DNA from 2 places in the Azospira sp. MPR-E4 genome. Region 1 is predicted to be linked to the other one. Evidence: riboswitches for the same ligand, from Rfam matches in the RefSeq annotation. Region 1 holds a riboswitch; the other holds the start of a gene.

Evidence for each region. Region 1 has a riboswitch for cobalamin ahead of AC1RTA_RS13830 (energy-coupling factor ABC transporter permease). Riboswitches for the same ligand answer to the same signal wherever they lie in the genome.
Region 2: another riboswitch for cobalamin. It lies ahead of AC1RTA_RS12295 (TonB-dependent receptor); the one in region 1 lies ahead of AC1RTA_RS13830 (energy-coupling factor ABC transporter permease).

What each region holds. Positions count from the first base shown of each region.
Region 1 covers NZ_JBXAST010000057.1:5,252-8,435, forward strand. Annotated here, with positions in the region: gene AC1RTA_RS13820 (diguanylate cyclase) at 1-29, opposite strand, end outside; gene AC1RTA_RS13825 (acyl-CoA thioesterase) at 285-1,154, opposite strand; cobalamin riboswitch at 1,322-1,538, opposite strand; cobalamin riboswitch at 1,608-1,821, shown strand; gene AC1RTA_RS13830 (energy-coupling factor ABC transporter permease) at 1,958-2,635, shown strand; gene AC1RTA_RS13835 (energy-coupling factor ABC transporter substrate-binding protein) at 2,632-3,003, shown strand; gene cbiQ (cobalt ECF transporter T component CbiQ) at 2,997-3,184, shown strand, end outside.
Region 2 covers NZ_JBXAST010000042.1:21,639-24,822, forward strand. Annotated here, with positions in the region: gene AC1RTA_RS12270 (sulfite exporter TauE/SafE family protein) at 1-43, opposite strand, end outside; gene AC1RTA_RS12275 (EVE domain-containing protein) at 33-488, opposite strand; RNA gene ssrS (6S RNA) at 575-754, opposite strand; gene AC1RTA_RS12285 (cell division protein ZapA) at 792-1,121, opposite strand; gene AC1RTA_RS12290 (coiled-coil domain-containing protein) at 1,118-1,321, opposite strand; cobalamin riboswitch at 1,464-1,674, shown strand; gene AC1RTA_RS12295 (TonB-dependent receptor) at 1,673-3,184, shown strand, end outside.

The DNA of each region.
Region 1 (3,184 bases):
CACAGGGCCAGGGCTGTCTTGAGGGACATGGGGACTAGGCAGGTTGGAGGGATCGTCACTGCCGATGCCCGGGCAGCCTGGGCTGCGGAAGGCGCCATGCCGATCACGGCACGGGCTCCGGCCCATCTTTTTCTGCCGGCAGTATAACGGCCCGCCACCGCTGAATTGGCTCGACTATGTCACACCGCGGCGGGGGTCCGCTGTCCGGCCGGGCAGCCTGCCGCCTGCCGTTCCGGGCCGGAAACCGGGCGCCCGCCCCGACGGGGGGGGGCGAAGGCCGGCGCCTAGGCCAGACGCCGCCCCAGGGGCTGGGGCACGGGCACCGGGCGGCCGTCGTAGCCCACCGCCACCATGATGAAGCGGCCCCGGGTGCACAGGCGGCACTGGCCGGTGAGCAGGGCCTCGGCGTGCAGCAGCACTTCCACCGTCATGGAACTGTTGCCGATGGCCACCACCCGGGCCGCCAGGTCGGCGATCTCCCCCTCCAGCACCGGCGCGTGGAAGTCGATGCGCTCGGAAGCGGCCATCACCACAGGCATGCGGGCCTGGCGGCTGGCCGCCACCATGGCCGCCTTACCCAGCCAGGCCAGGGCCTGGCCGCCGAAGAGGCTGCCGTGGTGGTTGGTGTGGCCGGGAAAGACCATCTCCACCATGGCCGTCACCGGGCCGATGCCGGGCAGCTGGGCGAAGCTCTCATCGTCCTCCTGCAGCGGCGCCCCTGGACCGTCCACCGCCACCAGGGTGAAGTGGGCGGTGGCGCTGGTCTCCCGCAGCCCGGTGGCCAGGTCCTCCGCCGCCAGGGCCACCTCCACCTGCACCGAGCGCCGGCCCCGCTGCACCACCCGGCCGGACAGTTCCACCAGGCGCCCCTGGGGAATGGGCTTGCGGAAGTCGATGCGGCCGCTGCTGGCGGTGACCATGGGCCGGCGGGTCTCCCGGGTGGCCACCAGGAAGGCCAGCTTGTCCATCATGGCCATGGCGGAACCGCCGAAGAGGGTACCGTGGTGGTTCACCTGTTCGGGAAAGACCACGTCCACCATGAGGGTGGCCTGCTGCTGCCGCGGCGAAGTGGACGAAGTGGGGGCGGGATTGGCTTCTACGGGCTGGGCGGCCGTCCCCACGACGGCGCCGATTTCCATTGCTTCCATGCGCATGCGCAACTCCTTGGATGAAGCGGAGCGGGAGCATCGGAGAAGGGCGAACACCCCGGGCCGCGGCAAAGCGGCTCGGAGCGGCAGGCAGCCGAGAGCGGACAACGATGACAGTCAGGGAATGCGCGCATTTACCTTCCTCAGGGGACACCCCGCCCCAATTAGGATTGATATGAAGTAATGCCGCGGCAGGTCTCCTGACTTGCGGGTCGTCACGTTGCGCCAGCCTTCCCGGCAGTATCGCCAGTGGCAAAGAGTGGAGCGCAACGCTCGCCGCCTACAGTTGCGGGGGCAGTTCCGGACTGGAGTCGGGGCGTCGCCGCCCTGTCTCGCACCGGATTCCCTTTTCATCCCCTGGAGGGGGGAACCGAAGCGGGGCCAGTCTAACCCGCCCCGACCGATTCGCCAAACGCCGCGCCTGGCGCGGCGGATTGCCCAGCCCGGGGGGAGTGGGCTATCATCCGCCCCGATTCAGGTGCCGTGCCTCGCGCTCTGCGGGGACGGTGAAACGGGAAGCCGGTGACTCCAGGGACCACCCAGGACAGTCCGGCGCAGCCCCCGCTGCTGTAAGCCAGACGACGCTGCCTCACGCCACTGTGGTTCATCACGGGAAGGCCGGCAGGGAAGGATGAAGGCAAGCCAGAAGACCGGCCTGACATCACAAGTTGCACCATTCCCCGGGGTGACGGGAACGGTTCTGGTGATTTGCCGCCTCCTCGCTGTTCCATCCGCCGCGGCCCTTTATCCGACCTGCCACAACTCCCCCGCCTGGTGCGCCACCGTCATGCTCGCCGAGGGAGAGACTCATGCACATCATGGAAGGCTTCCTGCCCATCGAACACGCCGTGGGCTGGAGCGTCGCCGCCGCCCCCTTCGTCGCCTGGGGCATCCGTTCCGTGAACCGCCGCATCCGCGAAAATCCCGAGCAGCGCATGCTGCTGGGAGTGGCCGCCGCCTTCACCTTCGTCCTCTCGGCCCTGAAGCTGCCCTCGGTCACCGGCAGCTGTTCCCACCCCACCGGCACCGGCCTGGGCGCCGTGCTCTTCGGCCCTGCCGCCATGGCCCCCATCGGCGCCGTGGTGCTGCTGTTCCAGGCCCTGCTGCTGGCCCACGGCGGCCTCACCACCCTGGGCGCCAACATCTTCTCCATGGCCGTGGTGGGACCCTTCGCCGCCTACGGCATCTTCGCCCTGGCCCGCCGCCTCAAGGCCTCCCTGGCGGTGAGCGTGTTCCTCGCCGCCAGCCTGGCGGACCTGCTCACCTACGTCACCACCTCGGTGCAACTGGCCTGGGCCTTCCCCGATCCGGTGGGCGGCTTTGGCGCCTCCTTCCTCAAGTTCGCCGGCATCTTCGCCCTCACCCAGATTCCCCTGGCCATCAGCGAGGGCCTGCTCACCGTGGTCATCTGCAACGCCCTGGCCCGCTTCAACCCGCAGGAACTGCAGGACCTGGGCGTGGCCCCGGCGCCGGAGGTGCGGGCATGAAGCGCCACCAGAACCTGCTGCTGCTCATCGCCGTGGTGCTGCTGGCGGCCCTGCCCCTGTGGCTGGTGGAACGGCCCCTGGGGCCGGACGGCCAGCCGGCGGAAATCTTCGGCGGCGCCGATAGCGAGGCCCAGGCCCTCATCACCCGCATCGCCCCGGACTACCAGCCCTGGTTCCAGCCCCTGCTGGAACCGGCCAGCGGCGAGATCGCCTCCCTCCTCTTCGCCCTGCAGGCGGCCCTTGGCGCCGGCTTCATCGGCTATTACCTGGGCTGCGCCCGCACCCGGGAAAAGCTGCGCCGGGAACAACGACGCGGTGAAGCGGCGGCCCGGCGCGAAGACGAGGACCAGGAAGGGCCGGCGTGCTGATCGAGCAGTCGGCCTACGCCAACCGCTGGCGCGGCGTGGCGCCCCAGGCCAAGGGCCTCTTCGCCCTGGGCGGGGTGACGGCCGCCTTCGTCGCCGCCGCCACCCCGGCCGCCGGGCTCGGCGTGGCCGCCCTGCTGGCGGCCGTGACCATCGGCGGCGCCCGGGTATCGCCCCTGCTCTA
Region 2 (3,184 bases), on a different contig from region 1:
GGCCCAGGCCCACATAGGCCAGCCACCAGAAATCAAAAAGCATCGTTCAGCTCCATCAACTTGCGGGTAATGAATTGCCACTCTTCCGCCGTCACCGGGGTGATGGACAGGCGGCTGCCCTTTTGCAGCACTCCCATGGCCGCCAGGGCCGGATGGCACCGCAGCTCGGTCAGGGGCACGAAGCGCCCGCGGGCGACGAAGGCCACATCCACGTTGAGCCAGCGGGGCTGCCCGGGCGAGGATTTGGCATCGAAATAGGGACTGGCCGGATCGAACTGGGTGGCATCGGCGTAGGCGGCGGACGCCACCTGGCCCAGGCCGGCAATGCCCGGCACGGCACAGCCGGAATGGTAGAAGAGCACGCCGTCGCCCAGCTTCATGGCATCGCGCATGAAATTGCGGGCCTGATAGTTGCGCACGCCGAACCAGGGCACCCGGCCGAGACGGGCCAGGTCGTCGATGGACACTTCGTCCGGCTCGGATTTCATCAGCCAGTAAGCCATGGGCGAACAGGGGAAAAGAGGGGCCACAAAAGGAAACAGCGCGGTGGATTGCTCGCACCGCGCTGCTGTATTAGGCCCCCGCCTGTGCCGTTAGGCCGGCATCCTGAACCTGAGTTCAGAGTGGTCGCTTGCCGTCCGCATCAGGTGCACCCGACGAAGGGCGCTCACAACAGCGGATGAGTGGTTCGCGGCCGATGCCAATTAGCATTGGTTCAAGGAATATATGGCCTTGACGAACACCGCAGGGGACAATCGGCGGAAACTTTTGCTGGCGCGGCCAAGAAGGCTTCAGAACAAGGGTTCCTGGCCTTGGAGGGCCGCGTCCAACTGTGTTTCCATGGCTCCGATTCTACGCTGAAAGTCAGAGCCGTCAACGGGGGTTTCAGGATTTTCTGCGGGGCTCTCCGCCTTCCCGGCGGAAAGCAGTTCGTGGGCGATATTCAGGGCCGCCATGACCGCCACGCGCTCGGCGGCGGCAGTCTTACTCTTGGCTGCGATGTCCTGCATCTTGCGGTCCACATAGGCGACGGCAGCCAGCAGCGCTTCCTGTTCGCCGGGCGGACAGGCCACCCGGTATTCGCGGCCGAGGATGGCCACGTCGATGAAATTGCCGCTCATGCCTTGCCCTCCTCCGGCAGCTGCTCGGCCAGCGCCTCGAGGCGGGCACGGGCCGCCTCCATGCGCTCGACCAGACGCAGGCGCTCGTCTTCCGCGCTGGCCAGTCGGGCGCGCAGTTCCTGGTTCTCGGCCCGCAGGCTGTGGCAGAGGTTGACCACCTGCGCCACCTTGCCCTCGAGGGCATCCAATTGCTTAGTCATAGGCGCGAACTATAGAGGCCAAAAACACGCAAGGTCAAGGACTAAGACCATATTTTGAATGTGTTTTATGCCAAAGCGCCCAGGCGCCGGCCTCGCCATACAGGCAGGTATGGAGTACCATCCGCCCCCGTTGTTCCACTAGGGACAACGCTCCGCGTCAGGTGCCGCGGGAGGAGTCCTCCTCCGCGGTTAAACGGGAAACAGGTGCGCGCCGCCAGCAGCGGTGCAATGCCTGTGCTGCCCCCGCAACGGTAAGGAAGTGCGGGTCCATCACGATGCCACTGGGTCACCCCCGGGAAGGCGATGGATCAAGACTTCCGAGCCCGGATACCGGCCTGAACGGAATACCGAGTGAGCCGGATCGGCCCGACCACCATCAGCTCACTTCCTTCGCCACCTTCCGGCATTGCGGGGACGCTCGCCGGATACGAGGAGTCTCACCTCATGAAACCATGCATTTCCCTTTCTGCAGCCTCCCTCGGCCTGCTGTTCACCGCCCATACCCACGCCCAAAGCACGGAACTGGAAACCATTAAGGTAACAGCAACCCGCGTTGCTTATGCTGAAGCAGACGCCGCCTACGCTGCCGAAATACACACCCGGCCGATGATTGACCGCTCCGGGGCCCAAACCCTTTTCGACTACCTAGCCCAGCATAGCTCGGTAAATGTTGCCCCCAGCTTTGGCAACCGTTTTACCCCCATGCTCGACATGCGCGGCTACGGCAGCGAGAACGGCTACCAGAATATTGCCGTCAGCCTTGACGGACAGCGCCTGAACAATATCGACATGGTGCCCCAACTGCTGGGCGCCATTCCCTTATCCGCCATCGACCGTATTGAAATCACCAAAGGGAGCGGTTCCGTTCTCAACGGGGATGGCGCCATGGCAGGTACGATCCAGATTCATACCCGCCCCTATTCAGGTATCTCTGTCGGCGCTTATACCGGTACCGACGGCGCGCTAGGGCTGAACACTGCTGCTGGCACGCAAGGCGAGAACTACAGCATTTCCGCCAGCGCCGACCACAGCAAGCATGGCGGATATAGTCAGGCGGATATCAGCGGCCATAAGGATTCCTCCGAAATGCGCAATGAACGGGCTGCGCTGAAAGTACGTCCTCTGCGTGATCTATGGCTGAACGTCGATGTCTCCAGCACCTACATCGACACTCGCTACCCCAACGCACTATCCCAAGCCCAGTTTGATGCAGACCCTTCACAAGCCGGTGCCACCAGATATACACATCAGCAATTCACTACCGACCAATGGCGCCTGGGCGGCGAGTGGAGCCTGAATGACAGCACCAAACTCACCTACGCTCATCGCCGGGAAGACAAGCACTCAGAGTTCGTCGGCACCTTCAAGGCAGACTACGACATCGAAGGCAACGATCTGGCCGTGGTCCACACCGGCGACACCTTTGACCTTACAGCAGGCTTCCAGAGTACGGATGGCAATCGTATCCAGGCATTTGATCAAACCAAGAAAAACAGCCGTGCCTACTATGTTCAGGGCGTCTATCGCCTCGGCGACACCACTCTGTCAGCAGGGACGCGCAGAGAAAGCGTTCGCTATGAGCACCTACCCGCTGGCGGCGCTCAATTGTCCCGAGAGCGGGACCTGGATGCCTGGGATCTGGGCATCAACCAGCGGCTAGATAGCCGCTATTCCGTTTTCGCCAACCTTAACCAGGCCTTTCAGGCGCCGGATGTTGACAGATTCTTCGTTGGGGGCGCCTTCAACGCCTTCATAAACCCGGCCAAAGCGAAAACCTTGACGCTGGGGCTCAATCGAATGGCACCGGGAAACCGCTTCAAGCTTGCTGTTTTCCGAAGCAATCTGGACAACGAAATTTATTAC